DNA from 3 places in the Duganella sp. AC917 genome. Region 2 is predicted to be linked to each of the others. Evidence: predicted binding sites of a transcription regulator. Region 2 holds the regulator's gene; each other region holds the start of a gene.
What was found. Region 2 encodes HrcA, which represses chaperone genes, less so after heat shock. Its sites were predicted from a motif close to TTAGCACTCNNNNNNNNNGAGTGCTAA; they were not measured.

Region 1 (9,878 bases), 1.9 Mb from region 2:
CGTGTTCTACTGGGAGCCGCAGGGTTATCCGGGCTGGCAGGGCTACACCATGGGCGCGATCGACGCCAGCGGCAAGTTCACCATCGCGCTGGATCCGTTCTAAGCCATACCGTCCGGAGCATCACGTCGCGGCTTGTTGGGCCGCGACGCTCAATGTCCAGTTGACGCCGAAGCGGTCTTTCAGCATGCCGAACAACGGTGTCCATTGCGCCGATTGCAGCTCCGCCGTGACGGCGGCGCCGGCGGACAACTTGTCCCAATAGGCACGGACCTCGTCTGGCGTTTTTGCCTCCACCGCGACCAGAAAGGCGTTCTCGCCCTGGTTCCAGGGCGTGTGCGACGGCACGTCGTAGGCCATCACGCGGAAGCCGGTATCGGCCGCCACTTGGCCCCACACCACCTGATCCGCTTCCGCTTCGTTGGTCACCTGGTTGAAGTCCTTATACGTCATGGCATTGACCTGTCCGCCGAATACGGATTGATAGAAGTCGAGCGCTTGGCGCGCATGGCCGCGAAAGTTTAAGTGGATAACGGCGCTGACGGTTGCTGGTTTCATGTTGAACTCCGGTTGAAAAAAGAAAGTCATTCTAGCCAGCGGCACCGTCAGTTTCTGTCAGGAGTGGACGCCTGCCGCCGCCGATGTCGGCGGAGGCGCCGATGGATTTGCGGTATCGGCGAAATCGGGTGAGAATGCGTCGCTTGACCATTACAGCGGCGCCATCATGCAGAAACCATCGATCAGATATTTACACCTCGCTCCGGAAAACGACCTGCCGGTACTGGAAGGCTTGACCGCCTTCAAAGCCATCGTCATGGTCGAGGCGGAAGTGCCCGAGATGACGCGCTGGGATGTCAGCCGCTGGCTCGTCGAGTCCGGCTGCAGGTATGCGCTCGCGTGGGGCGATCAATGCGAGGCCTGGCGCGAATCGATCGACGACGCCAGCCTTGAGGCGACAGACTACGAGGACGTGCCGGAAGACCAGCAATTGCTGGCCACCGCGCATGAGGACGAGGACTTGAGCGAGGTCTTCTGGTTCGCCAAACACCGTGCCTCGCATCCCGCGCTGGAACTGTCCGAGATATTGATCCTGCACATCGCCGACGAGCCCCGGCGCGAAGAGATCGAAGCGCAGTTCCGCGACGCCTGAGTCTTCGGCGCCTTCATGATGGCGATCAAACGCTGAGCGCACCCGGCAAAAGGACGGCGGAACGCAGGCTTATCATCAAAGCCCACGTTCCCGCTGCGACGGAGTCCGGCATCATGAATCACAAGCGTATTTACTATTCCTGCTGCACGACGCTCGCCTACTTCATTTGTGAGCGCTATTACGGCAAGCATCATTACGTCTGGTGCACGCCTTATTTCGATGCTTCTTCGCGCATGAGTCAGAACAATTGTGTGCCAACGACGTCTAACCCAAGGGATATCTACTGGAGCCTTAAAAAAGAAGTGGACGGCGGCGATTTACATTCGTTGAAAATAGCTCGGAACAGAATGAAAATACAGCACGGTGCCGACGCAAAGCTTGCCGCAAGTGTGATCGGTGCGCAAGCGTATCAGGAGATACTAGAGATCGTCATGCTAGCTCAGCTACATGAGTTCAAGCCGCTGTTGCTGGTGATTCCTGGCTTGCCGGTCTCTCGGTTGCTAAAGCCGGTCATTGTCCGGGACCGTGCGAACGTGCTGTCCGAAGAATTTATTATCGAAAGCCTGCCCAGAAAGCTTTTTGATGCCATTGAACTCTAACGGGAGATGATGATGAATTGGCTTCCCCTTGTCGAATCGGTTCCGCGCATGGTGGCGACCGAAGCAATTTATTATTGCATGCGTGCGCTCGAACAGGTCAGTGTACCGGTGATGTTAAAGCATGATCATTTTCGCAATACGCTCATGAGCAAGCCAACCCCTGAAGCCGTTGAGCTCGCCAAGAAAATACTAGGAAAAATCGAAGAAGTCGAAGGGACCGATCTCGATCATCTCGATCAGCAGAAGGCCGATATGTATACGTGCGAGCTGGGCGCCGCCGGGGATGAACTGATCCTGCGCATGGAAGGCTTTAACCGCGAGCGCGGGGCCGAGTTGGTGCGGCAGCTATTCCACAGCGAGCAATAGAGCGGCCAGCGCTTACACCGCTGTGTGCCGCCGCAGATCCAGCCCCAGCGCGGCCTTGCGCAGGCGGCCGTTGCGGCGCACGTAATCGAACGCGCCGCGGGTGTCGTACATCAGCTGGTAGTGGTAATAGTTGATGTGCTCCAGCACGGCGAAGGCCAGCAGGCCGCACGACCACCACAGGTCGGCGGAGCCACCACCGCTCAACGCGATGAGCGTCGCCACCCCGGCGATCGCCACGATGTTCGAATATTTAAAAAAGCGGTACAGCGGCTGGAAATACGAAGGGAAGGGCTGACGCAGCACCGTCGACTGCAACTTCAGCTGCCAATACAGCATGCCCTGCAACAGGATGTAGACGACCGTCGCCATGGCGGCGCACCGCATTCCCCATGCCACCGTATCGTCCGATGCCTCCCACACCATACAAAAGACAGTGGGCAAGCCGATGGCGGCGAAGCCTTCGCCGTTGCGCAAATAGGTCATCCGGGCGCGTATCGACTGCATGTGTTGGCCTCTTGTTGCGGAATTGTCAACTCTATCACAGCAACACGATCAGAGCATAAAAAAAAGCCAGCTTCCGAAGAAGCTGGCTTTTCCGTGCAGCGAGGTGACTCGGCCTTAGCCGAGCCGGCCGGCAATTACATCATGCCGTCCATACCACCCATGCCGCCCATGCCACCCATACCGCCCATGCCGCCGCCGGCTGGCTTGTCTTCGGTGACTTCGGCAACCATGCAGTCGGTGGTCAGCATCAGGCCGGCGATCGACGCTGCGTTTTGCAGTGCCGAACGGGTGACCTTGGCTGGATCCAGCACGCCCATTTCAACCATGTCGCCGTAGGTGCCGTTGGCGGCGTTGTAACCATAGTTACCCGTGCCGGCCAGAACCGCAGCAACAACGACCGAAGCTTCTTCGCCGGCGTTTTGGACGATCATACGGAGTGGCTCTTCCATGGCGCGCAGAACGATCTTGATACCTGCGTCCTGGTCCGGGTTGTCGCCTTTGATGGTGATCGAAGCGCGGGCGCGCAGCAGGGCTACGCCGCCGCCTGGCACGATGCCTTCTTCCACTGCGGCGCGGGTAGCGTGCAGTGCATCTTCAACGCGGGCTTTCTTTTCTTTCATTTCAACTTCGGTGGCGGCACCGACTTTGATCACGGCAACGCCGCCGGCCAGCTTGGCCACGCGCTCTTGCAGTTTTTCACGGTCGTAGTCCGAAGTCGCTTCTTCGATCTGCACGCGGATTTGCTTGACGCGGCCTTCGATACCTTCAGCCTGGCCAGCACCGTCGATGACGATGGTGTTTTCTTTGCCGACTTCGATACGCTTGGCTTGGCCCAGCTCTTCCAGCGTGATTTTTTCCAGGGTCAGGCCGACTTCTTCAGCAACCACTTGACCGCCGGTCAGGATCGCGATGTCTTCCAGCATGGCCTTGCGACGGTCGCCGAAGCCTGGGGCCTTGACGGCGCAGGTTTTCAGGATGCCACGGATGTTGTTCACAACCAGGGTCGCCAGTGCTTCGCCTTCGATGTCTTCGGCGATGATCAGCAGTGGACGGCCGGCTTTAGCGACTTGTTCCAGTACCGGCAGCAGATCGCGGATGTTCGAGATTTTCTTGTCGCACAGCAGGACGAATGGATTGTCCAGGATTGCGACTTGCTTTTCCGGGTTGTTGATGAAGTATGGCGACAGGTAGCCGCGGTCGAACTGCATACCTTCAACGATGTCGAGCTCGTCGTTCAGCGACTTGCCGTCTTCCACGGTGATGACGCCTTCCTTGCCGACTTTTTCCATCGCTTCAGCGATGCGCTCGCCGATCGATGCGTCCGAGTTGGCCGAGATCGAACCGACTTGGGCGATTTCCTTGGTGGTGGTGCATGGACGGGCGATCGCGGCGATCTGCTCGACGGTGGCGGCGACCGCCTTGTCGATGCCGCGCTTCAGGTCCATTGGGTTCATGCCGGCGGCAACGAACTTCATGCCTTCGCGCACGATGGCCTGGGCCAGCACGGTCGCGGTGGTGGTGCCGTCGCCGGCGTTGTCGCTGGTGCGGGAAGCAACTTCCTTGACCATTTGCGCGCCCATGTTCTGCAGCTTGTCTTTCAGTTCGATTTCTTTAGCGACCGACACGCCGTCTTTGGTGACGGTCGGGGCGCCGAACGAACGTTCCAGCACGACGTTGCGGCCTTTAGGGCCCAGGGTGACTTTAACGGCGTTGGCCAGGATGTTGACGCCTTCGACCATTTTGGCGCGCGCTGCGTCGCCGAAGATTACTTCTTTAGCTGCCATGTTGTTTCTCCAGAATTAGGTGATGAGTGGAACCGCGTGCCAAGTGGATTTACTTGACGACGATTGCCATGATGTCTTCTTCGCGCATGACCATCAGTTCTTGACCGTCAACTTTGACGGTCTGGCCGGCGTATTTGCCGAACAGAACGCGGTCGCCTACTTTGACATCCAGCGGACGGACTTTGCCATCTTCGAGAATCTTGCCATTGCCGACGGCGAGCACTTCGCCTTGATCCGGTTTTTCAGCGGCCGCATCAGGGATGATCAGGCCGGACGCAGTTTTGGTTTCCTGGTCGAGGCGTTTGACGATTACGCGATCGTTCAAAGGGCGAAGGTTCATACAAAACTCCTTAATTAACAATGTACAGTTTGTTGTTGTGCCGAACTTGCTTAAATGCCTAGATTGCCACAACGAAAAGTTGTCGAGGATGCTGTTAGCACTCTCTCGGAACGAGTGCCAATTATAGGGACGACCCAACGGTATTTCAAGGCGCATACCTTGAGAAGGCGCAAAAAAGAAGGAGAATGTTGCAAAGTTGACTATCATTTGCAAGCGTTCGCGGCCTTTAGCGGCGAACGCTTGCATGGTTTGGTCACGGATCGAGCGGGTCCAGCGGATCGATGCGCAGCGATTTGGCCGACGGCCGGAAGGTCAGCTCGGTGGGCGACAACCGCGTGCCGACCGTTCCGGGCATGTAGCCGAGCTCTTTTTGGTTGCGCGAGGCGAACTCGGCACTTTCTATATAGCGGCTCTGGTTGGTGTAAGTGACGATCAGGCTGTCCTTGTCCAGCGGCGCGCCCATGGCGATCAGCCGCCGGGTCACGTTGCGCAGATTGGTCGTGGTGTGGCGCGCGTACGGCTCGATGATGATGGACTCGGCCGGCACGCCGAAGCGCTCGATCAGCGCCTTGCGCATTTCCACCGCCTCGACGAAGCGGGTGCCTTTCGGGTGCACCGAGGCGCCGCTCAGGATGATGAACGGCGCCTCGCCGTCGGCGAAGCGCTTGGCGGCCAGCCGCACGTTCCACTTGCCGCGCGCGCTCAACGCCATGCCCGGATTTTCCGGTCCGATGCCCGGAATGATGATCGCCGAGTAACGGTACAGCTTCCAGTCGATGATATTCGCGCGCCCGATGGCGCCGCCGTTGTGGGCCAGGTCCAGCGGCTCGAAGGCGACCGCGTCGTTGCGATCGTTGGCATCGAGCAGCGCGAGCGCGAGCGGCAGGCTGGGATCGAGCGGCAGCGCCGGATCGTCCTCGCTGGCCCGGGCCAGGGACAGCGCGTCGCTGACGGCCGCGTTGAACAGCGTACTGCCGGGCGTATCGATCGGCCCGTCGACCAGCGGGTAGCGCGGCGCCGCGCCCTGGCCGTACACCTGGATGATGCTGTTGAGTCCGCGCAGTTCGCGGGTGACCTGGGCTTGCGCGCCGTCGTCGGCCAGTGTCGATTTGCGCCACGCCGCCGCCGGCGCCTTGGCCGCTTTGGCCGCCAGGTCGTTAATTTCGGCGTCGGTCCACAGGCTGGCGCCCAGCACGCACGCGGTGTCCTGCTTGCAGGCGTCGATGCGCGCGCGGCGCTCGGCCGGCGCTGCTGGGCGGGGCCGCGCCGCGCCCAGGTCCACCAGCGCGGGGAACAGCTGATTGGCCAGCAGCGACCAGTGCTTGTCGCGCACCGGCGCGGCCTGCGCCTGTTGCACCAGCAGCAGGGAGATGGCGATAAGTGTTTGCTTTATCATCTGGTTCACCATGCCTTGCTCATCACGAGACGGAAGCTGCGGCCGAACACCGGCCGTCCGTAGATCGCTTCCTTGCTGCCCTGTCCGCCCAGCGCGTCGGTGCGGGTGTTGCCTTCGGTCAGGCCCTTGGCGTTGGTCAGGTTGTCGCCGACGACCTGGACCCGCCAGTCGCCCCGGCTGACCGAGACGCCGGCGCCGATCGAGTGGTAGGCCGGCATCGCCGTGGCCTCGAAGAAGTCGACGTAGCGCTTGCCGGTATAGGCGTAACTGCCGTACAGCTCGACAAGGTTGGCGCCGACGTTGAAGTTGTAATTCGGGCGGATGTTGCCGAACACCCTGGGCTCGCGGATGATCTGGTTGCCCACCACTTTGGATGGATCGGCGCCGGTGGCGCTGACGAACTGCCGGTACTGCGGGTCCTGCAAGGTCAGCGAGCCGTTGATGTAGAAGCGCTCCGTCAGGTGCACCGCGCCGTCGAACTCGGCGCCGCGCACCACCGCCTTGCCGAAGAACGGCAGGGTCTGGTCATTGCGGCCGGTGAGCGGGTTGAAGGCGGCGAACGAGGCGTTGAGCGGATCGAATTGCGTGTAGAAGCCGGTCACGTACAGATAGGACTTGCCGGCGTTCATCTTGAAGCCGACCTCGTACTGGTCGGCCTTGGTCGTCAGCACCAGCGGGTCGACCGAGGAGGCCACCTGCATGGACGGCGGCACCTCCAGGTGCGACATCCGGACGTAGCCGCCGAAGCGCGCCGAGAAGTCGTAGTTGGCGCCGAGCGTCCAGTTGACCGTGTTGGTGTTGTACTTGTGCGCCTGGCGGGCGCCGGTGAAGGCGCGCGTGGTGTCGTCGGCCAGGGTGGCCGGATCGCCCAGGTTCACCTGTTTGGTCAGCAAGGCGTAACCGTCGTAGTGGTAGCGCTCCTTGCGCACGCCGCCGTCGAGCCGCAGCCCGTCGATGACTTCCCAGGTGTCGTTCAGGTAGAGCGCGCCCATCCTGGCGTCGACATCGCCCTGGTTCAATGTGGTGCTGTAGCGCAGCACACCGTTGTCGGTCACCGAGCCGAGCGCCGCGCCGGAGGCGGAGTAGGCGATCAGATCGAGGGTGCGCGGCTTGCCCTGCACTTCGATCAGCATGTCGTTGTAGACGGTCTTGCTGGTCAGGCCGTAGCCGCTGCCGTAGAAGCCGAGCTTGACGTCGTGGTTGCCCAGGCCGGTCTGGAAGTTGCGGGTAAGGTTGATGTCGGCCTGGTTCGAATAGAAATCCGATCCGCCGGCGCGGTATTGCGCCTGCATCACCAGGCCGGACGCCGCCGCCGGATTGTAGACCTGCGCGCCGTTGCCGCCGGCGATGGCGTATCCCAGATGATCGACCGCGCCGAACGCGCTCCTGGCCGCGCCCAGGAAGCCGTTGGCGAACGCGGTGGCGTCTGCCGGGTTGGAGGTGGAATAGAAGGCGTCGAAGTCCAGCGTGCCCTTGGTCATGCCGCCCTTGGCCGACAGCTGCCACTTGCCGATGTCGCCTTCATAGCGCACGCCGAGGTTGCCGTACTCCATGTGGCGGCCGCTGGCCAGGTCGCGCGTGTCGGTTTGCAGCTTGCCGCTGCCGTCCAGGTACTTTTGCGGCACGGCGCGCAGCGACGGCGAATTCATCGTGCCGTCGAAGTAGTCGATGTACTTGTCGAGCGAGACGGCCGGATTGCGCGGATCGGCGATCGGGATCGGCAGATAGAAGGTGTTGTGGTCGTTCAGGTAATTGGCGCTGACGGTCAGCGTGCCCGACTCCAGCACGCGTTTGATGTTGCCGCGAATTTGTCCGCCGCGATCGTTGGGGAAACCGTTGTCGCGGTGGCCGTCGTCCTGGCGCACGAAGCCGCCGACCGCGTAAAAGGTTTTATCGTCGATCTTGCCGGCCTGGTACAGGTCGAGCCGTCCGAGGCCGGTGGTGCCCAGCGTGACCTGCGCCTTGCCCTTGGTGGTTTCGGTGCCGGTCACCGTTGCGCTGTTGACGATTGCCGCCGCCTGGCTGGCGTAGATCGACGCCGGTCCGCCGCGCACCACCTCAAGCGACTTGGTCATCAGGTCGTAGCGGTTCAGGCTGTCGCCACGGAAGAAGAAGCCGTTCATTTCCGTGAACAGCGGCAGACCGTCCTGCTGGAACAGCGCGAGGCCGTCGTCGGTCGGAATGCCGCGCACGCGGGTGATGTTCTGCACCTCGCCGCCGGTTGCTTCCACCTGGATGCCCGGCAGCTTGCCCAGCAGGTCGGCCATGTTTTGCGGCGCCAGTTTTTGCACGTCGTTCTGCGACAAGGCATTGACCGCGTACGAGACGTCGAAGCGGCGCTGCGGCCGCGCCGATCCCGTCACCACCACGCTGGTGATATCCGCTTCCTGGCTGGCCGACGCTGCGGGCGCGGGCGTCGCGCTTGCCTCCGCCGGTGCTGTTTGGGCCAGGGCAGGGCCGGCGGCAACGCACATGGCGCCGATTGCCCAGTTGCGGACCAGCGTTTTCTTTCTCTTCAACATAGATTTCTCCGGATGGATGAGTGGGCGGGATCGAGCGGAGTATAGCCACGCTATTGTGGTATAAATATTTATTACTTGTGAAATAAATAGAATATGACAACAGTGTTACAGATATTATCTTTATATAAATAATTACATGAAAATTTCGCGGGTAAAACTGTCTTCGGAAGAAAAACGCTTGCTGTGGGAGCTGCGGACCAAGGGGCCGTTGCCGCGCACCGAGCTCTCGATGGCGCTGCAGGTCAGCAACTCCGCCTTGACCAAGTTGTCGCGCAATCTGATCAGCATGGGGCTGGTGGAAGAACAGGCCTCTTCCGACGCCAGCGGTCGTGGCCGCCCGACCGTTCCGTTGGCGATAGCGGCCAGCGGCGGCTTCGCGGCGGGCGCGACGGTGCACAAGGGGGTGTTGGAAATCGCCCTGGTCGACTACGCCGGCGGTGTCATCGCCTTGACCAGCGAGGAGGTCGGCGCGCCGGACCCGCTGGCCTTTGCGCAACTGCTGGAGCAACGCATCACCGAGCTGTCGGTCAGGCACCGGCTGTTGGGCGGGCGCTTTCTCGGCGTCGGCATCGGCTTGCCCGGCCCGCCACGTGGGCGCGATGGCGAGGAATGGAACATCGTCAACGACCTGCCGGGTTGGCGCGGCGTGCCGCTGCGCCGTATCCTGGATGACGCGCTGGGCTTGCCGACCATGCTGGAAAACGACGCCAACGCCTCGGCGCTGGCCGAATACTATTTGAACGATGCGATACGCCGCTCCTCCACGGTAGTGGTGTTCCTGCTGGGGTATGGCATCGGCGCGGGCGTCATCGAGGACGGCCGCCTGCTCAAAGGCGAGTTTGGCGGCGCGGCCGAGATCGGCGGCTTGTATCCGATGGACCGGCCCCGTCCGACCACCATGGATCTGCTGTCGGTATTGCGCGAGGCGGGCTGCGAGGTCCAGTCGATCGCCCATTTCGACGAGGCGTGCGTGGGTCACGAGGCGGTGATCGAACGCTGGCTGGACCGCGCGGCGGAGCAACTGGAATCGGTGGTCAACAGCGCGATTGCCTGGTTCGATCCGGGCGAGATTGTTTTTTCCAGTCCGCTGCCGGCATCGGTCATGGCACGTCTTGCGGCCAGGTTGAACAACGGTCAGTTGCTCTGGCCCGGCCACCGGCAGCCCATCGAAATCCGGGTATCGCGCCTTGGCGGCAGCTCGATCGCGCTGGGCGCCGCG
Region 2 (9,878 bases):
ATCAGCGGGCCGATATCGACCTGCTGTGGGGGCGCAGCGCCGCCGACCGGCTGGCCGACGCGCTATGGACCCGGGAGCTGAGCGACCGCGAACGACTTGCGTTAATTGAAACGCAGTTGTTGGAGCGGCTGCGCGAGGCGGCCCCGCTGGCCGCCGGCGGGGCGCTGATCAGCCGCGCGGTCGGCCTGATCGACACCAGTGCCGGCGGGGTGCGGATCGACGACCTGGCGGCGCAACTGGGCGTCTCGCGCCAGCACCTGGCGGCGCAGTTCCGCACACGGGTCGGGCTGTCGCCCAAGCTGTACGCGCGCATTTGCCGCTTCCGCCGGGCCACCGCCGCGCTCAGGGCGTCGCCCGCGCCGGATTGGGCGGGGCTGGCGCTCGACTGCGGCTACTTCGACCAGTCGCACCTGATCCACGATTTCCAAGAATTCGCCGGCAGCGCGCCGGAGCGCTTTTTAAACGCCTAGCTGGTCGGCTTCCATTTTTACAATCGCCGGCGCCGCGCATATGCCAAGATGGCGTTTTCGACATCGTCAGGAAGACTAGCATCATGATCAAGGGACTGCGCACGTTGGTTTATCCGGTGGCCGATCTGGCGGCCGCCAAGGAGTGGTACGCGAAGGTGTTCGACACCGCGCCCTACTTCGACCAGCCTTTTTATGTGGGGTTCAGCGTCGGCGGCTTTGAACTGGGACTGATTCCGGACGGCCGGGCAGCCACCGCCGGCGGCATGGTGTATTGGGGCGTCGACGATATCGCGGCCGAAGTCGAGCGGATCACCGCGCTCGGAGCGACCATCCACGGCGCCATCCAGGATGTCGGCGAGAACATCAAAACGGTCGAGTTGGCGGACCCTTTCGGTAATTTATTGTGCCTGATTTACAACCCGCATTTCGACCCGAAAGAGGTACGCTAGCGCATGGCGTTGACGGTTTGTGGCACACTACGCCCCTTCGAAAAGAAAGAGGTAGTCCATGTCACGCCGTAACGCCAATATGATCAAGTCGCCCGAGCAAATCGTCATGGCGCGCGTCGCCGCCCAGCTGGCGGCCGACGTGCTGACGATGATCGGCCCGCACATCAAGCCGGGCGTGACGACGGCCTACCTCGATCAGCTGTGCAACGACTACATCGTCAACGTGCAAAAGGTCATCCCGGCCAATGTCGGCTACGGCGGCTTCCCGGCCACCGTGTGCAGTTCGATCAACCATGTGGTCTGCCACGGCATTCCCTCGTCCGAGGAAGTGCTCAAGGACGGCGACATCATCAACATCGACGTGGCCGTCATCAAGGATGGCTGGCACGGCGACACCAGCCGTATGTATTACGTCGGCGAACCGTCGAAAGCGGCGCGCAAGCTGGTCGAGACCACCTATGCGGCGATGTGGGCCGGCATCCGCGCCGTCAAGCCGCGTGCGACCCTGGGCGATGTCGGTTTTGCGATCCAGACGGTGGCGGAAAAGGCCGGCTTCAGCGTGGTGCTCGATTATTGCGGCCATGGCATCGGCCAGGTCTACCATGAGGAACCGCAGGTGACGCACTATGGCCGTCCAGGCCAGGGCGTCGTGCTCAAGCCGGGCATGCTGTTTACGATCGAGCCGATGATCAACGCCGGCCGCGCGGCCACGAAGGAACTGGACGACGGCTGGACCGTCGAGACGCGCGACAAATCGCTGTCGGCGCAGTGGGAGCACATGGTGCTGGTGACCGAGACCGGGTTCGAGGTGTTGACCCTGGCGCCCGGCGAGACCGGCGCCAAGGCGCAGATCCCGATCGTCGGTTGATACGGGTTATTTCAACGTCAATTTCAAGGCCGGCTTTTCGCCGTAGTCTTCATACCGCTCGTTGATGCCGGCCACGCAGTACGTTACCTCTTCCAGGATGTCCGGCGCGGCCGCCTTCAGCGCGCCGGCGTCCTTGATGACGATGTCGAGCACCTCGTTCGGCTTGAGGCGGAATCTGCTCATGCCGTCTTCATCGCGCAGATAACTCAGGCAATCGACCCACGCATCCATCGTCGCGCCATACGTGTCGGGAAAACCCAGCGCCGCCTTGCAGGCAGCGTGGAAGCTGGTCATATCGGTGATCGCCGCGCCGTTCAATTCTGCGGTTGCCATTATTTTTGCTCTTTCTTCGGGTCCGTGACGAACCCCAATTTCGTTAATCCGTTGGTCTGCGCCGCCGCCATCACCTGCGCCACCACTTCGTAGCGGGTGTCCTTGTCGGCGCGCAGCTGCAGCTCCGGCTGCGGGTCCTGTTTGGCCGCTTCCACCAAGCGCGCCTCCAGCGCATCGCGCTCGAGCGGCTCGTTGTTCCAGAAGATCTTGCCCTTGCCGTCGATGGCCAAGGTGACGGTGGCCGCCTCCGCCTGCTGCTGGCTGGTCGGCGCCTGCGCCTTCGGCAGGTCGAGCCTGACCGCGCTGGTGAACATGGGCGCGCTGAGGATGAAGATCACCAGCAGCACCAGCATCACGTCGACCATCGGTGTGACGTTGATGTCGGCCATGGGTCCCGGCTGGCGGTGGTGGTTGAATGCGCCAAAGCTCATGCTTGCTCCCGGCTCGAATGAAAGGGTTACTTGCCGGCGCGCGCGCCGGTCGTCAGATAGGCGTGCAGGTCGTGCGCGAACGCGTCGAGCTCCGCCAGCGTCAGGCGGTTGACGCGGTTGAACGCGTTAAACGCCAGCACCGCCGGTATCGCCACCGTCAGGCCGATCGCGGTCATGACCAGCGCCTCGCCGACAGGGCCGGCCACTTTGTCGATCTGCACGGTGCCGTTGGCCGACACATTGGCCAGCGCGTGGTAAATGCCCCAGACGGTGCCCAGCAGGCCGACAAACGGCGCGGTCGCGCCGATCGACGCCAGTACCGTCAGGCCGCCCTCGAGGCGGTTGGTCGAGCGCTGGATCGCCACGCGCAAAACGCGTGTGACCTGCGCGGCGTGGTCCATGTCGCCGCCCAGCGACTGCCGCTCGGCCACCTTGATTTGCGCGGCGCCCTGCTGCGCCAGCGGCAGGTAGATTTTTTCCGGGTCCGCCAACGTCAGCGCGGCGACGCCGTCGCCCATCGTCGGCGCTTCCCAGAACGCTTGCACGGCCGGAGAGCTGCGGCGCACGCGCCAGGCCGCGAAGGCCTTCGACAGGATGAAGAACCAGCTCACCAGCGACATCGCCAGCAGCACGAACGCCACCGCGTGGCTGATGCCGTCGCCCTGCTCCCAGTAATGGGCCAGGGTGAACTGGTTGGCGACGACGGGCGTCATCCGTTCAGCGACAGGACGTCATACATGTCGAACAAGCCGGTCGGCTTGTCGGCCAGGAAGCGGCAGGCGCGCAGCGCGCCCTGCGCGTAGGTCGCGCGGCTGCTCGATTTGTGGCTGATTTCAATGCGCTCGCCGATGCCGGCAAACAGCACGGTGTGGTCGCCAACGATGTCGCCGCCACGAATGGTGGCAAAACCGATCGACGACGGATCGCGTTCGCCGGTGACGCCTTCGCGCGCGTAGACGGCGCAGTCCTTCAGGTCGCGGCCCAGCGCGCCGGCGATCACTTCGCCCATCTTGAGCGCGGTGCCGGACGGCGCATCGACCTTGAAGCGGTGGTGCGCCTCGATCACTTCGATGTCGTAGCCGGTCGACAGCGCCTTGGCGGCCTGCTCGAGCAGCTTCATCGTGACGTTGACGCCGACGCTGAAGTTAGGCGAGAACACGATCGCGGTTTTCCTGGCCGCTTCGGCGATGGCGGCCTTGCCGGCGTCGTCGAAACCGGTGGTGCCGATGATCAGTTTGATGCCGTGCTCGGCGCAATAAGCCAGGTGTTCCAGCGTGCCTTCAGGACGGGTGAAGTCGATCAGGTAGTGGGCGTCGGCCAGGCCTTGCGACAGCTCCGACTGCACCGGCACGCCGCCCGGCTTGCCGAGGAAGGCGGCGGCGTCGCTGCCGATGCTGGCCGAGCCGGCGCGGCCCAGGGCGCCGGCCAGGCGCGCGTCCGGCGCGCTCTCGACCGCTTCGATCAGGATACGGCCCATGCGGCCACTGGCGCCGGCGATGGCGATTTGCATTGCGGTCATGCGTGCTTCCTTATTTGTTCTGATTGCCCACCGTCACGCCCACCGGCTGGGGCGCGGCGTTGTCGCTGCCGGTCGTCGTCGGCGGCGGCGCGCTGGACGCCGGCTTGTTCTCGGGCGCGTCCGGATTTTTCTTGATCTTCGGCGCCGGACCGGCGATGCGGGCGATATATTCTTTTTCGGTCGGCAGGTTGCCGCCTTCCCAGCGCGCGACCTTGCCGTCGTTGTCGAAGAAGACGATCACGCGGCTGGTGGTGACTTCGCCGTTGCCCTTGGCCATGCGGAACGCGTAGTCCCAGCGGTTGGCGTGGAACGGGTCGGCCAGCAGCGCGGTGCCGAAGATGAAGCGGACCTGGTCGCGCGTCATGCCGACTTTCAATTGCGCCAACATTTCTTCGGATACAAAGTTACCTTGCTGAATGTCAGGACGGTATGGCGAGAAGAACCACATGAACTTTTGCAGCGGCGTGATGGTGGTCGTTTGCGCACCTTTGCTGGCGTCCAGGGTGGTCCCGGTTTCCTTGACCTGGTTCGATTTCTCGCCCAGCGTGGTGTTGGAAGCACAGCCGCCGGCGGCCAGCGCGACGCAGACGGCGCCTGCGAGCAACGGAGCACGGCGGGTAAAACGGTGCGACAAAGACTGCAATAAAACCGGGGTGACGCGCATAAGTGTCCTCAATCTGGTCGAGCGGAAATGCCGAAAAACGCTATATCATAAAGCACAATGCCAGCACGATGCCGGTCGGATGCCCCTGGAAGGGGCTGCACGGGCACGCAAAGGTACAGCATTATCCTGTAAAACAGGGCTTATGTCCTTGTTTTGCAAGGCGCAAGTGTAAATGTTTGCAAACGCCGGCAGCCGCCCGATGGCGCAATAAGATGACGGCAATGAGTGCGGCGGCTCGCGGAGTGCGTTAAACTGTCGTCTAGCTATCGCCAACCAGAATAAGAGTGTCCAACATGGGTAACAATCCAACCGATCTGAAGGCCAGCGGCCTCAAAGCCACGCTGCCTCGCCTCAAAATCCTGGACATCTTCCAGAACAGCGACGTGCGTCACCTGACGGCCGAGGATGTCTACAAGATCCTGCTGGCCGACAATATGGACGTCGGCCTGGCCACCGTCTACCGCGTGCTGACCCAGTTCGAGCAAGCCGGCCTGCTGAACCGCAACCACTTCGAAACCGGCAAGGCCATCTTCGAGCTCAACGAAGGTTCCCACCACGACCACCTGGTATGCCTGGACTGTGGCCGGGTGGAAGAGTTCTTCGACGAAGAGATCGAAACGCGCCAGCAGATGGTCGCCAAGGAGCGCGGCTTCAAGATCGCCGAGCACGCGCTGGCGATTTATGGCAATTGCATCAAAACCGCCTGCCCGCACCGCCCGTAGGCCGTCGCGCCTAATTGTGGCTTAACGCGTTCGACAACAGCTTGGCCGTGATATCGACGATCGGTATCACGCGCTCATAGGCCATGCGGGTCGGGCCGATCACTCCCAGGGTTCCCACGATCTTGCCGTTGGCCATGTAAGGCGCGGTCACCACGCTCATCTCGTCCATCGGCACCAGGCTCGACTCGCCGCCAATATAAATCTGCACGCCGCTGGCCTTGCTCGATACGTCCAGCAGTTGCATCAGCCCCGTCTTTTGCTCGAACATGTCGAACATCTGCCGCAGCGACGTCATGTTCGACGACAAGTCGCTGACCGACAGCAGGTTGCGCTCGCCTGCGATGACCATGTCGTCCGAGTTGTCCGCCATCGCCTCACTGCCCGCCTCCACCGCCGCCTGCATCAGCCGGCCCATGTCGTCGCGCAACTGGCGCACTTCGTTCTGCAAGCGCGTGTGCACCTCGTCGAAGGCCAGCCCGCCGTAGTTCTGGTTGATGTAGTTGGCCGACTGGATCAGCTGCGTGGGGCTGTAATCGACATCGGTCAGCAGCAGGCGGTTTTGCACGTCGCCGGTGGGGCCGACGATTACCAGCAGGATGCGCTTTTCGCCCAGCCGCAGGAATTCGATCTGCTGGAACACCGATTCGCGGCGCGGGCTGAGCACCACGCCGGCGAACTGCGACAGCGACGACAGCATCTGCGCCGCATTGGAAATCATTTTTTGCGGCTGCGGCGCCTGCAGGCGCATGCGGCCCTCGACCGATTGCTCGTCCAGGTGCTGCACCGTCAGCAAGGTGTCGACAAAGATGCGGTAGCCGCGCGGCGTCGGCACGCGGCCGGCGGAGGTGTGCGGGCTGGCGACATAGCCAAGCTCCTCGAGGTCGGCCATGATATTGCGGATTGTCGCCGGCGACAGGTCAAGGCCGGAGATCTTGGAGAGCGCGCGCGAGCCGACCGGCTGGCCGTCCGCAATATAGCGTTCCACCAAGGCTTTAAGCAGGGTTTGAGCGCGTGTGTCGAGTTGCATACTGTATATCTAATTTGCCGAGGGAGTCCGTATTTACCTATTATGCACGCTCCACGCCGGCCGGGGGCTGTCCTGTGACATCAATCGCCCAGTTGTTGCCTCACCCATGCCAACAAGTCGTGGAAATCGGCGCAGATCACGTCTGGCACGATGCCAGCCTCAAGGTGGGCGGTGCTGCCGGTGCGGTTCATCCACACCGCCCGCATGCCCACCGACTGCGCGCCGCGCACGTCCAGGCGCAGGTCGTCGCCGACATAGACCGTGTCCGCCGGGGCCACGCCCATCGCCTCGCAGGCCGCCAGGAAAATGGACGGGTCGGGCTTGGCGCGGCCGAAGCGGGCCGAGGCCAGCGCCACTTCAAAATGGTGGTGGAGGCCGATGACTTCAAGATCGGCGTTGCCGTTCGTGATCACGCCCAGCCGCAGCATGCCGCCCAGTGCGGCCAGCACGGGAGCGACGTCGTCGAACAAGGTGACGGCGTTGCGCAACACGTTGAAGTGTTCCATCGCGCCGTCGATGTGGGTGGCGTCCTCGCCGGTTTCGGCGAATACGGCCTCCAGCGCGACGCGGCGCAGCCGGTACAGGTCGGCCGTCAGCTCCGGCTGTTTTTCCAGCAGCGCCAGGCGCAACGCACGCAGCGCCTCGACCGAATACTTGCTCGTCACGGCCGGCGCGCGCTCGGCCAGCCAGGCGTGCCAGCCGGTTTCGGCCGCCGCGATGACCGGGCCGATCGGCCACAGGGTGTCGTCAAGATCGAACAGCAGGGCTAGCGGTGGGCGTGGCGTCATGGGGCGATTAGAATAAGTGGGCTCCGGACTATTGTCGCACCGATCGCGGGCCGGACGCAGCCCGCCTTGCGCGCGTCCCTAACAAGCTGTTACATCCATTGGGGGGACTGGTGTTACCAAATGCACTAAAATACGGGGCAAATCCGTGTAAGATGCTGCACCCGTGCGTGCTGCCGGCCCTATTCGTTTTGGAGAAGATTTTATGAAAAGTATGTATACGCGTGCTGGCCTGGCCCTGCTGTGTGCCATGATTTTGAGCGCTTGCGGCGGTAGCGGCGGCGGCAGCCTGCAACTGGGGGGCACCATCAGCGGCCTGACCAGGTCGGGTCTGGTTCTGATCAACAAGTCGACCGGGGAAAAGCTCACGGTCGCCGAGGGCACGACCGTGTTCGTCTTTACCCGCTTCCTGGCGATCGACGAGCAGTTCGACGTTGAAGTCGATACGCACCCGTCCGGCGCCAATTGCAAGGCCACCGAAAACAACAACAAGGCCAACGTCTATACCTCGACCCGCGTGCAGATTAACTGCACATTGAATCCCTGGACATTGGGCGGCGTGGTACAGGGCCTGGCCGATGATGGCGTGGCCGGCAACAACGACGGCGTGACCCTGGCCAACGGCCCGGACACCGTGTACGTCGCGCCGGCGGCGGGCGGCGCCGCTGCCAACTTCACATTCGCCAGCACCGTGGGCGAAGGCTCGCCCTACGGCGTGACCGTACTGGCGCAGCCGTCGAACCGCATCTGCTCGCTCACCGCGCCCGTCACCAACGGCGTGCCGGGCGCTGGCGTAATGCCAGCCGGCAATGACAGCCGACTGGTCGTCAATTGCGTCGCAAAATAACTACGCCGCGCGGGTCGGCTTAATCTTTGGAGAATTACATGAAATTATCGTATCTGGGCGCCATCGTGGCGGTGAGCGCGGCGGCCCTGATGGCCGGTTGCGGCGGCAAGGCGCAGTACACGGTGCAAGGCACGATCGTCGGTCTGGCGACGCCAGGGCTGCAACTGAGCAATGGCGGCGAGACCATTTCCGTACCGGCCGGTGCAAGCAGCTTCAGCTTCCCGCGCCAGATCGGCTACGGCACCAGTTACGCCGTCACCTTCGCCCAGCAGCCTGAGCATATGCTGTGCCAGTTCACCTCCATCAACACCGGTTCCGCCGGCCAGACGGTGGCGATCTCGGTGGGCATCTCCTGCGCGCGCAGGGTCTATGCGTTGGGCGGTCAGTTCACCGGCCTGTTCCCGGTCAGCCAGGCGGTCGGCACCACGGCTGCCGTGTTGCGCACGGTCACCTTGTTGAACGGCTCGGCGGGCGGTCAGGTAACATTGTCGAGCCCGGTCGACGGCAGCGGCGCCGGCGATTTCGCGTTCAGCACGCCGGTGGCGGACGGCCAGTCCTATGGCGTCACGATCCACCCGGACGCCACGTTGAGCTCGACCGACATCAATTGCACCGTCAAAAACGGCGTCGGCGTCATGGGCGAAGCGGCCGTAACCAACCTGCTCGTGGAGTGCAAGCCTAAGTAATTCGACAGGGGAGACCGCAGATATTCACATCCCTAATGTTGGATATGTGAAAAATAAAGTGGCGTGATATACCGCGACGCAGCATACTGCACTTGTCTCCTCCACTTCTTGCAAAGGAATTGGATTTAGCCCGCTTTAACCAGCGGGCTTTTTTTTGCCTGTCGTTTTGTGAAAAGGGCCGGAGAGCGGGGGTCAAGTCTGTCATTCGGACATGAACTCTACCGTACCGCCGGACTTACCGAGAGCGGGGGTCAAGTCTGTCATTCGGACATGAACTCTACCGTACCGCCGGACTTACAGCCGAGGTCGTGTCTGAATGACAGACTTGACCCCGGGGTGGGGTTATTTGAGGAGGTTGGCGAGGGCGACGTACTGGGCCAGGCCGACCGTTTCCGGACGGTGGGTCGGGTCGATGCCGGCTTCGACGATCTGCGCTTCGGTGAACATGCCGGAGAGCGGGGGTCAAGTCTGTCATTCGGACATGAACTCTACCTTACCGCCGGACTTACAGCCGAGGTCGTGTCTGAATGACAGACTTGACCCCGGGGTGGGGTTATTTGAGGAGGTTGGCGAGGGCGACGTACTGGGCCAGGCCGACCGTTTCCAGAGAGCGGGGGTCAAGTCTGTCATTCGGACATGAACTCTACCGTACCGCCGGACTTACAGCCGAGGTCGTGTCTGAATGACAGACTTGACCCCGGGGTGGGGTTATTTGAGGAGGTTGGCGAGGGCGACGTACTGGGCCAGGCCGACCGTTTCCAGAGAGCGGGGGTCAAGTCTGTCATTCGGACATGAACTCTACCGTACCGCCGGACTTACAGCCGAGGTCGTGTCTGAATGACAGACTTGACCCCGGGGTGGGGTTATTTGAGGAGGTTGGCGAGGGCGACGTACTGGGCCAGGCCGACCGTTTCCGGACGGTGGGTCGGGTCGATGCCGGCTTCGACGATCTGCGCTTCGGTGAACATGCCGGCCAGGCAGTTGCGGATCACCTTGCGGCGTTGCGAGAACGCCTTCAGCACCACCGCCTCGAGCGTCGGGCCGTCGCATGCCAGCGGATTGGCCACCGGGATCATG
Region 3 (9,878 bases), 560 kb from region 2:
GTTATCCAGCGGCGCGGCGCGGCCGGACAGGCTGGTTTCGATCAGCGGTCCGTCGCCGTCGTCGTGATCGATACTGGCCAGCGTGTGTTCCTGGCCGGCGTGCGGGCCGGCGCCGCGGCGGCCCCAGAAGAAGCGGAAGCGGTAGCCGCCGCGCACATCGCAAAACGGCGACACGTGGAAGATCTTGCGCGCCGCCAGTTCCTCGCCGACGCCGATGGCGCCGCCGTTCTCCAGCAGGTAGCAGTGCCGCTCACCGAACGTATTGTGCACATCGGCGACGATGGCGCGCAGCGTGCCGTCGGCGCGATGGCAGAACCAGAACGAGACGGGATTGAACACGTAGCCGAGCACGCGCGGCATGGTTTGCAGCCACACCTCGCCGTCGGCATCGCGCACGCCCTCCGCCGCCAGCAGCCCATCGAGCCATTGCAGCAACGGCTGGATGCCGTCGCCATGGTCGGCGTCGTGGAACGACAGCAGATTAAAGCGGTTGCGCGCGAACAGGCGGCAGCCGAAATCCTGCTGTCCCAGCGTCCGCAGCGGCAGGCGCACAAAGTACATACCGTATTGAAAACCATGGCGCACGGGCCGCAAACGCTGATGCCGCACCTTGCCGAAACAAAGCTGCGGCGCGGCCGGAGGTTCTGTAAGCTCAGGCGGCATGGGAGGCCAAGGTGATCTGCTGCGCGCGCGCGGCGATGGCCGACGCCACCGCCAATCCGGACTTCAGGCCATCCTCATGGAAGCCGTAGCCGGTCCAGGCGCCGGCGAACCATACGCGGTTGCGGCCCTGTATGCCCGGCAGGCGCTGTTGCGCATGGACCGCCGCCGCGTCGAACACCGGATGGGCGTAGTCGAACTCGCGCAGCACCGTGCGCGGGTCGGGCGGCGTCAGCGGATTGAGCGAGACGATCACCGGCTGCTCGAACGGCAACGGCTGCAGTTTGTTCAGCAGGTAGTGCACGCAGACGGCATGACCGGGCTTGCCGCCCGCTGGTCCATCGCCGCTGCCCTGGTAATTCCACGCCGACCAGGCCTTGCGGTTCTCCGGCAGGCAGCTGGTGTCGGTGTGCAGCACCGCACGATTGGCCTGGTAGCCGACAGCCGACAGCACGCCGCGTTCCTCGTCGCTGGCGTCGGTCAGCATCGCCAGCGACTGGTCGCTATGCGTGGCCAGCACAACTTCATCGAACAGCGCATTCCCCTGCGCCGAGCGCAATGCCACCCCGTTCGCGGTGCGCGCGATCGCCGTCACCGGCGTATTCAGATGCCGCTGCGGTATGCCGGCCAGCAGGCGCTCGACATACTGGCGCGAGCCGCCGCGCACGGTGCGCCATTGCGGCCGGTCGTTGACCTGTAGCAGTCCGTGGTTGTGGCAGAACTGGACAAAACTGGTCAGCGGGAAAGCGAGCATCTGTTCGGATGGGCAAGACCAGATACAGGCCGCCATCGGCAACAGATACCAGTTGCAAAACTGTGCGCTGTAACCCTGCGCATCAAGGTATGATCCCAGTGAAACTTGAGGCGTGGCCCCCGGCGCTTGCGCCAGCGCCGTCGCTTCCTGATTGAAACGCAGGATGTCGCGCAGCATGCGCAGGAAAGCCGGACGCAACAAGTTGCTTCGCTGACAGAATACCTGGTCCAGATTGCCGCCCGCCCATTCCAGCAGCCGGCCGCCAACCGGCAGCTTGATGGAAAAACCCATGTCGCTGTCGGCCGTGTCCACCTGCAGTTCGGCGAACAGCGCGGTCAGATTGGGATAGGTATGGTGATTAAATACAAGGAAACCGGTGTCGACACCATGGGTTTTACCACCGAAAGTTACATCCACCGTATTACTATGGCCGCCGAAATACCCTCCAGCCTCGTACAAAACCACCTCATGACCGCCCTGAACCAGGCGATACGCGCAGGAGAGGCCGGAAATTCCGCTGCCAACAACAGCTATTTTCATTATTTTCCACCGTTACAAAATATTTTGTCCAGGACAACTCATGGGCAAAGGCGATAATCTGTTAATTAGTTCTCAATGTCAACTGCATGTCGTGGACAAGCTCATCAGCAAGGCTTATACGCACCGAAAGGAGCTTTGGATGTGGAAACTTTTGAGCGCAAAACGAAGGTAAAATGCAGGTCGCGCCGGATCAGAACCGCTTCCAGCGCAGTGCACCCCGACCCTGTGCCAACACATGCGACTGCCGCAGAACGGCAATTGCTAAAGATTCTCTAATGACAACTACCGTTTCTTCACAACCAGTTCCGAGCACGATCAGCGACGTCGAGCGAGACACCGGCGTTGCCAAGGAAACCCTGCGGGTTTGGGAACGTCGCTATGACTTTCCGCAGCCGCTGCGCGATCCTAATGGCGAACGTGTCTATCCGATCGAGCAGGTGCAAAAGCTGCGTCTGGTCAAACGGTTGATCGACCTCGGCTATCGTCCGGGCAAAGTGATCCAGTTCAGCGCCGAGGAATTGCAGACGCTGACCGGCCAGGCCACCGGCGGCGCCAACGGCCCGTCGCTGCCACCGCCCGAGCTGCAGCGCTATCTCGACTTGTGCAAAACGCATCAAATGGAAGCGCTGCGGCGCCAGTTGTCGCAGGCCTTGCTGATGATGGGCTTGAAGAGTTTCGTCATCGACCTGGTGGCGCCGCTGACAACGCTGGTCGGCGACGCCTGGGCCAGCGGCCAGCTGGCCACCTTCGAGGAACACTTATATACAGAGTCGCTGACGGTGGTGATGCGCAGCGCCATCTTCGCCATGCCGCAGGCGGCCGCCAGCAACCTGGGCGCGCCGCGCATCATGCTGACCACCATGCCGCAGGAGCGCCACGGGCTGGGGCTGCTGATGGCGGAAGCCATGTGCGTGGCCGAAGGGGCGCACTGCATCTCGCTGGGCGTGCAAACGCCGCTGCTCGACATCGTCGAGGCGGCGCGCGTGCAGCGGGTCGACATCATCGCGCTGTCGTTCTCGGTGGCGATGAATCCGCGCCAGGCGCTTGACGGCCTGGCCGAGCTGCATACCCGCCTCAACGGCAGCGTCGAACTGTGGGCCGGCGGCAGCAACACTGCGCTCAAACGGCGCCGTCCGCCCTATGTGCGGGTGTTCGCGCTGTCCGACATCACCGCCGCCATCGCCGAATGGCGCATGCGCAACGCCAACGTCGCGACGGGCTGAAAAAGTTGTCAATCCGGTAGCGGCCCACGGCCGCCCGGCCGCGCTCTGGTAAAATAGCCGCATTTCCCCGTGTCCGGCGCTGCCGGGCATCAGCTTGAAGCGCCCCCAACCACATATCCATGTTTAGTTTCTTCAAGAAAAAAACTGTCGCCCCCGAGGCGCCAGAGGTCCAGATCCCCGCGCCGGCGCCAGTCGCCAGCCCTGCTTTCAGCCCCGATCCCGTTGCCGATGCCTACGTTTCCGAGCCGCTGATGGCCATCGAGGAACCGGCACAAAAACAGTCGTGGATGACGCGGCTGAAGGCCGGCCTGTCCAAAACCTCCAATAACCTGTCACTGCTGTTTGTCGGCGCCAAGATCGACGACGACCTGTACGACGAGCTCGAGGCGGCGCTGCTGATGTCCGACGCCGGCGTCGACGCCACCGAATACCTGCTCGACGCGCTCAAGCAAAAGGTCAAGGACGACAAGCTGCTCGACGCCGCCGCCGTCAAGACCGCGCTCAAGCAGCTGATGGTCGAACTGCTGACGCCGCTCCAGCGTCCGTTCGAACTGGGCCGCCACCAGCCGATGGTCATGATGATCGCCGGCGTCAACGGCGCCGGCAAGACCACCACCATCGGCAAGCTGGCCAAACACATGCAATCGAACGGCCAGTCGGTGCTGCTGGCGGCCGGCGACACCTTCCGCGCGGCCGCCCGCGAGCAATTGATGGTCTGGGGCCAGCGCAACAACATCACCGTCATCTCGCAAGCGTCGGGCGACCCGGCCGCCGTCTCGTTTGACGCGGTGCAGTCCGGCAAGGCGCGCGGGCTCGACGTGGTCATGATCGACACCGCCGGCCGTCTGCCGACCCAGCTGCACCTGATGGAAGAGTTAAAGAAGGTGCAACGCGTCATCGGCAAGGGCATGGACGGCGCACCGCACGAAACGCTGCTGGTTATCGACGGCAATACCGGGCAAAATGCGTTGGCGCAAGTGAAAGCTTTCGACGACGCCCTGAAACTGACCGGTCTGGTGATCACCAAACTGGACGGCACCGCCAAGGGCGGCGTGCTGGCGGCCATCGCCCGCGTGCGTCCGGTCCCGGTGTATTTCATCGGCATCGGCGAAAAAATCGAAGACCTGCAGCCGTTCGTGGCCGCCGAGTTCGTCGATGCGTTGCTCCCATAACCGCTCGGATAATCCCCAGATAACCACTATTACATGATCGAATTCCGGAACGTCTCGAAACAATACTCCCCCGACGCGATGGCGCTGCGCGACATCTCGCTGACGGTAGAAAAAGGCGAACTGGTGTTTCTTGCCGGCCCCTCGGGCGCCGGCAAATCCACGCTGTTGAAGATGATCGCGGCCGTCGAGCGGCCCACTTCCGGCCATGTGATCGTCAACGGCCAGGACATCGCGCGCATCAAGCCGGCCGCCGTGCCGTTTCTTCGCCGCAATCTCGGTCTGATCTTCCAGCAACAACGCCTGCTCAACGACCGCACCATCCTTGCCAATGTCATGTTGCCGCTGCTGGTGACGGGCGCCTCGCACCACCAGGCCGAGCAACGCGCCCGCGCCGCGCTCGACAAGGTCGGCCTGGCCGACCGCGCCAATTCGCAGCCGCTGGCCCTGTCCGGCGGCGAGCAACAGCGCGTGTCGATCGCGCGCGCCATCGTCAACCGGCCGCAAGTGATCCTGGCCGACGAACCGACCGCCAACCTCGACCGTGCCAGCGCCAACAAGGTGCTCGATGCGCTCAAGGCCTTCCACTCGGTCGGCGTCACCTGCCTGATATCCAGCCACGACGAGCAAATGCTCGATTCGGCCGCGCGTGTCATCTACCTCAATCAGGGTCAACTGGAGGTGGCGGCATGACGTACTGGTTCCGCCAACATCGTTACGCGCTGTCCGCCGCGCTGGTTCATCTGCGCCGCTCGCCGGGCAGTTTCCTGTTCAACATCATCGTCGTCGCGATCGCGCTGGCCTTGCCGTTCACCGGCGTGACCCTGCTCGACAACGTGCGCCCGATGTCCGAGCAGCTGTCGGTCGATCCGGAAATCAGCGTCTTCGTCAAACAGGACACGCCGCGCGACCAGGCCGAAGCGCTGGCCGTGCAGCTGCGCCAGGCGCTGCCGGACAAGCAAGCCAAGATCATCTTCACCCCGCGCGAAAAAGCGCTGGAAAGCATGCGCGAAAAGAGCGGCCTGGCCGATGTGCTGACCACCTTGGGCGAAAACCCGTTGCCGGACAGCTATGTGCTCAAGCTGGACGCTTTCCGCCTGGCGCAGTCCGGCGGCGACGTCGATCACCTGGCCGAGCAGATCCGCGCCCTGCCCGGCGTCGACACCGTGCAGGTCGACTCGGCGTGGGTCAAGCGCCTGGCCGCGTTGCTGAATATTTTGCATCTGGGACTGCTGTTGCTGGCAGTTACGCTCGGCACCGTGGTGGTGGCGGTCATCTTCAACACCATCCGCCTGCAGGTGATGACACAGCGCGAGGAAATCCTGGTGTCCAAGCTGATCGGCGCGACTGACAGCTTCATCCATCGGCCTTTCTATTACACGGGCGCGCTGCTGGGCCTGTGCGCTGGCGGACTGGCGTTGGGCGCGGTGGCGCTGGCGTTGCGTCCGTTGAACACTGCGATTGCCGAATTTGCAAGACTATACGCATCCGAATTCCAGCTGACGCCGCTGCAACCGCCGATGATGGCTGGCTTGCTGGCGCTTTCCGCCGGCCTCGGCTTGATCGCCGCGCTGCTGTCGGTGCAACGCCACCTGTCCCGCCTGAATTAATTGCTGAGTTAATTCTGTCCGCCTTTCCGTGCGCCCGCGCACGGAAACGGTCTTCGCACCCGCCTACGATGGACCCATCTCCCCGGTACTTCATTAAGTCAGGCCTAAGCTCCATCGTGCATGCTTGATTAATCAAAAGCCATTGCCCAGTCGAACCCGATAGTATTTTCCCTATCGTGGCGATAAATATAAGGTGATTGGCACTCACCCGAGGAGAGTGCTAATATATGAAATCTGCAAAGTTATCGACACTCTGCGGAAATGGCAATTTTGCACTATTTAAGTAAATTTCCGTCTTATGGCCCCAGCCCATCGAGACTTGGTAATCTTCGAGCGAAGGAATGAAAATGACTATGATGTCCGCACCTGCCGCGTTGGTCCCCACCAACAAGGGCGCTTTAGGACTCGGGTTCACTGGCAACCTGGGGAACCTGGACGCCTATATTTCCGCCGTCAACCGCCTGCCGATGCTGACGCACGATGATGAAATCTCGCTGGCCAAGCGCCTCAAGGAAAACAACGACCTGGGCGCCGCGCAAGAGCTGGTGTTGTCGCATCTGCGTCTGGTGGTGTCGATCGCCCGTGGCTATCTGGGCTATGGCTTGCCGCACGCCGACCTGATTCAGGAAGGCAATATCGGCCTGATGAAAGCCGTCAAGCGTTTCGATCCCGACCAGGGCGTGCGTCTGGTGTCGTATGCGATGCACTGGATTAAAGCCGAGATGCACGAGTACATCCTGAAAAACTGGCGCCTGGTCAAAGTGGCGACGACGAAGGCACAGCGCAAGCTGTTCTTCAACCTGCGCAGCCACAAGACCGGCCTGGACGCGATGAGCCCGGCGCAGATCGACAACCTGGCCAAGCTGCTGGATGTCAAACGCGAAGAAGTGATCGAGATGGAAACCCGTCTGAGCGGTCGCGACATCGCGCTGGAATCGCCGAACGACGACGAGGACGACAAGTTCGCCCCGATTGCCTACCTGTCGTCCGAGCAGAGCGAGCCGACCCGCGTGCTGGAAGCGGAGCAAGTCACCCGTCTGCAATCGGAAGGTCTGGAGCAAGCGCTGGGCAAGCTGGACCCACGTTCGCGCCGCATCGTCGAAGCGCGCTGGCTGGCCAACGACGACGGCTCCGGCGCCACGTTGCACACGCTGGCGGACGAGTTCGGCGTATCGGCAGAGCGCATTCGCCAGATCGAATCGGCCGCGCTGAAAAAAATGAAAGGCTCGCTGGCCGCCTACGTGTAAGACGTGGAGGTCGGAGCAAAAAAAGCCGCGCGGTGCGAACTGCGCGGTTTTTTTATGTGCACTCAGCGAACCATCAAGCCATCTGCTCTGACCAAACGTGATAAAGACACTCTTCTCAAATACTGGCGGCCTTGGCATCTAACAGGCTCTAGTTGCGCTTTTCTGATCGTTTAACAGCGTTAAGAACAGCCTCACGCATTAAATTCTTATCGCGGCTGGTCTTAACATCCGGCTCGCGAATAATCTGGCCGGTCGCCGTGTGAATAAACATCCCGAAATAGGCTAGACCGCCGACGCCAGAGCCTTGGTCAACAACTCCGCCACCAACTGATTCATATCAAGGCTACGTTCCGTGGCCTGCGCATTCAACTGGGCCACCAAATCGCTATTCAGCTTCACCGCAAAGGGCACCAGGCCAGCCGCCTGATCGCGCCGGCGCTGCTCGCGCTTGTCGACCACCTCGGCCACTTTGCCAAAGGTCGCAGCGCTCGGCCCGGCCATCTTGCCCATCAATTTTTTGGCATCACTCTTCGCCAGGCCAGTTTTTTTCATGTCTTTAATCCAAAAATAATTCAGAGCAGACATTCTACGCAGCTTATCCAACCCGCGTGGCCATTATTGAGCAAACCGTGGCGGCATGCGGTTCGTGCGCCGTCAAAATGATACTTTTGCTAAGCTAACGGCCACTTTGCATTCAAGAGGTCGCACATGATGAAGACAATACTGCGGCAGCTGATCGTTCTGCCCTTGCTCATAGGCGCCATGGCCATGCTGTACGCCTGTGGCACCGCCAACGGCCGCGCCACCGCCGGCGCCGGCGCCAACAAGCCGTTCAACGCCACTTACGTGCTGCAACAAGGCGCCAGCGCCGTGATCACCCAGGCCGCCACCCAAGGCATCGCCGGCGGCGCCGCCGCGCCCACCGTCAGGCTCGAGCGCGTCAACGACAGCCGTTGCCGCACCGGCGCGGTGTGCGTCTGGGCCGGCTACATCAGCTACAGCTTTACCCTGACCAAGGCCGATGGCACCACCAGCAACTTCGTGCTGTCAGATAGCATGCCCAACGGCAAACCCAGCGTGACCCAGGACGGTCTGACCTTTGCCCTGGCCGGCGTCGAACCGCAGGCGGTGCCCGCCAAAAATGAAGCAGCGCCGGATTATCGGGTAAGCTTGAGAGTGAGCAATACGCCACCCTCAGACCCGACACCGCGCCCTTCATGACACCTCAAACTCGTCCCGCCCGCACCGTCTTACTTTCCGCCATTGTCATCACACTGGTCCTGCCGTCCACGGCATGGACCAAAACCCCGGTCGCCACCGGCACCGGCGGCGCCGTCGCGACGATCAGCGAACCGGCGTCGAAGGCCGCGCTGGCCATCCTCAACCAGGGTGGCAACGCCATCGACGCGGCAATCGCGGCCGCCGCCACGCTGGGCGTCACCGATCCTTTCAGCTGCGGCATCGGCGGCGGCGGCTTCATGGTGATCTATCTGGCCAAGGACAAGCGCGTCATCACCATCGACCACCGCGAGACGGCGCCAGCCGGCTTCACGCCGACCGTGTTCCAGGAAAACGGCGCGCCGATGAAGTTCGAGACGGTGCGCGACAGCGGCATGTCGGTCGGCGTGCCGGGCACGGTGCGCGGCTGGCACGAGGCGCTGGACCGCTACGGATCGATGACGTTCAAACAGGTGCTGGCGCCGGCCATCGCTGTCGCCACCAACGGCTTCACGGTCAGCGAGAATTTCTCGCGCATGGCGGGCGAAAACAAAGCCAAGTTTGCCATGTTCCCCGCCACCGCCGCGCTGTACCTCAAAAACGGCGAGGCCGTCGCGGCTGGCGGCACATTGCGCAATCCAGACCTGGCCAAAGCGTATCGCGAATTGGCCGCCGGCGGCGTCAAGGCTTTCTACTCCGGCAAAATGGCGCGCGCCGTGGTCGACGCGGTCAACCGGCCGGCCACCGCGTCCGGTGTGCGAGTCCGGGGCGGAAACATGACCCTGGCCGATCTGGCCAACTACGAAGCGCGCCTGCGCCAGCCGGTGCACAGCACCTATCGCGGCTACGACATCTACGGCATGCCGCTCCCCGGTTCGGGCGGCATCGCCATCGCCGAGGCGCTCAACATCCTCGAAGGCTACGATCTGAAGTCGATGCCGCGCGCGCAGGCGGAACACCTGTATCTGGAAGCGAGCCGCCTGGCCTTCGCCGACCGCAACGCCTATCTGGCCGATCCCGAATATGTCGACGCGCCGGTCGCGGGCTTGCTGAGCAAGGACTACGCCGCGCAGCGCCGCCAGCAGATCGATCTGGCGCAGGCGCGCAGGCCGGCGGCGGCCGGCGATCCGTACGCCTTCCAGTTCGATCAGAGCGTGCCGTTGCGACCCGTTACCTTCGTCAAGTTGCTGAAGGAAAGCGCGCACACCACGCACCTGACGGTGTCCGACAAGGATGGCAATATCGTCGCCTACACCTACACGATCGAGGACTGGGGCGGCAGCGGCATCGTGGTGCCGGGCTACGGCTTCCTGCTCAATAACGAGATGACCGATTTCGATTTCTCCGGCCCGCATCCCAACGTGCCGGAGGCTGGCAAGCGGCCACGCAGCAGCATGTCGCCCACGCTGGCGTTCAAAAAAGGCAAGCCGGCGTTCTCCATCGGCAGTCCGGGGGGC

Region 1: a site for HrcA is predicted at 4,836-4,862, ahead of groES (co-chaperone GroES). Genes of this name have one in related genera too.
Region 3: a site for HrcA is predicted at 6,154-6,180, ahead of rpoH (RNA polymerase sigma factor RpoH). Genes of this name have one in related genera too.

Annotation. Positions count from the first base shown of each region.
Region 1 covers NZ_OZ409848.1:6,534,710-6,544,587, forward strand. Annotated here, with positions in the region: gene ACZ0BA_RS28515 (glycoside hydrolase family 53 protein) at 1-103, shown strand, start outside; gene ACZ0BA_RS28520 (VOC family protein) at 122-556, opposite strand; gene ACZ0BA_RS28525 (DUF7684 family protein) at 723-1,148, shown strand; gene ACZ0BA_RS28530 (hypothetical protein) at 1,262-1,747, shown strand; gene ACZ0BA_RS28535 (hypothetical protein) at 1,760-2,113, shown strand; gene ACZ0BA_RS28540 (hypothetical protein) at 2,126-2,617, opposite strand; gene groL (chaperonin GroEL) at 2,752-4,401, opposite strand; gene groES (co-chaperone GroES) at 4,451-4,741, opposite strand; gene ACZ0BA_RS28555 (YdcF family protein) at 4,995-6,137, opposite strand; gene ACZ0BA_RS28560 (TonB-dependent receptor) at 6,143-8,659, opposite strand; gene ACZ0BA_RS28565 (ROK family transcriptional regulator) at 8,796-9,878, shown strand, end outside.
Region 2 covers NZ_OZ409848.1:4,655,533-4,665,410, forward strand. Annotated here, with positions in the region: gene ACZ0BA_RS20290 (DUF6597 domain-containing transcriptional factor) at 1-470, shown strand, start outside; gene ACZ0BA_RS20295 (VOC family protein) at 554-919, shown strand; gene map (type I methionyl aminopeptidase) at 978-1,787, shown strand; gene ACZ0BA_RS20305 (barstar family protein) at 1,794-2,120, opposite strand; gene ACZ0BA_RS20310 (ExbD/TolR family protein) at 2,120-2,551, opposite strand; gene ACZ0BA_RS20315 (MotA/TolQ/ExbB proton channel family protein) at 2,578-3,264, opposite strand; gene dapB (4-hydroxy-tetrahydrodipicolinate reductase) at 3,261-4,070, opposite strand; gene ACZ0BA_RS20325 (outer membrane protein assembly factor BamE) at 4,081-4,734, opposite strand; gene fur (ferric iron uptake transcriptional regulator) at 5,028-5,456, shown strand; gene hrcA (heat-inducible transcriptional repressor HrcA) at 5,467-6,483, opposite strand; gene ACZ0BA_RS20340 (HAD family hydrolase) at 6,564-7,271, opposite strand; gene ACZ0BA_RS20345 (hypothetical protein) at 7,474-8,115, shown strand; gene ACZ0BA_RS20350 (hypothetical protein) at 8,154-8,801, shown strand; partial or broken gene ACZ0BA_RS20355 (16S rRNA (adenine(1518)-N(6)/adenine(1519)-N(6))-dimethyltransferase) at 9,144-9,257, opposite strand; gene rsmA (16S rRNA (adenine(1518)-N(6)/adenine(1519)-N(6))-dimethyltransferase RsmA) at 9,665-9,878, opposite strand, start outside.
Region 3 covers NZ_OZ409848.1:4,097,818-4,107,695, forward strand. Annotated here, with positions in the region: gene ACZ0BA_RS17730 (DUF1365 domain-containing protein) at 1-663, opposite strand, end outside; gene ACZ0BA_RS17735 (NAD(P)/FAD-dependent oxidoreductase) at 653-1,954, opposite strand; gene ACZ0BA_RS17740 (MerR family transcriptional regulator) at 2,230-3,177, shown strand; gene ftsY (signal recognition particle-docking protein FtsY) at 3,297-4,349, shown strand; gene ACZ0BA_RS17750 (cell division ATP-binding protein FtsE) at 4,383-5,039, shown strand; gene ftsX (permease-like cell division protein FtsX) at 5,036-5,956, shown strand; gene rpoH (RNA polymerase sigma factor RpoH) at 6,310-7,203, shown strand; gene ACZ0BA_RS17765 (hypothetical protein) at 7,486-7,755, opposite strand; gene ACZ0BA_RS17770 (hypothetical protein) at 7,912-8,424, shown strand; gene ggt (gamma-glutamyltransferase) at 8,421-9,878, shown strand, end outside.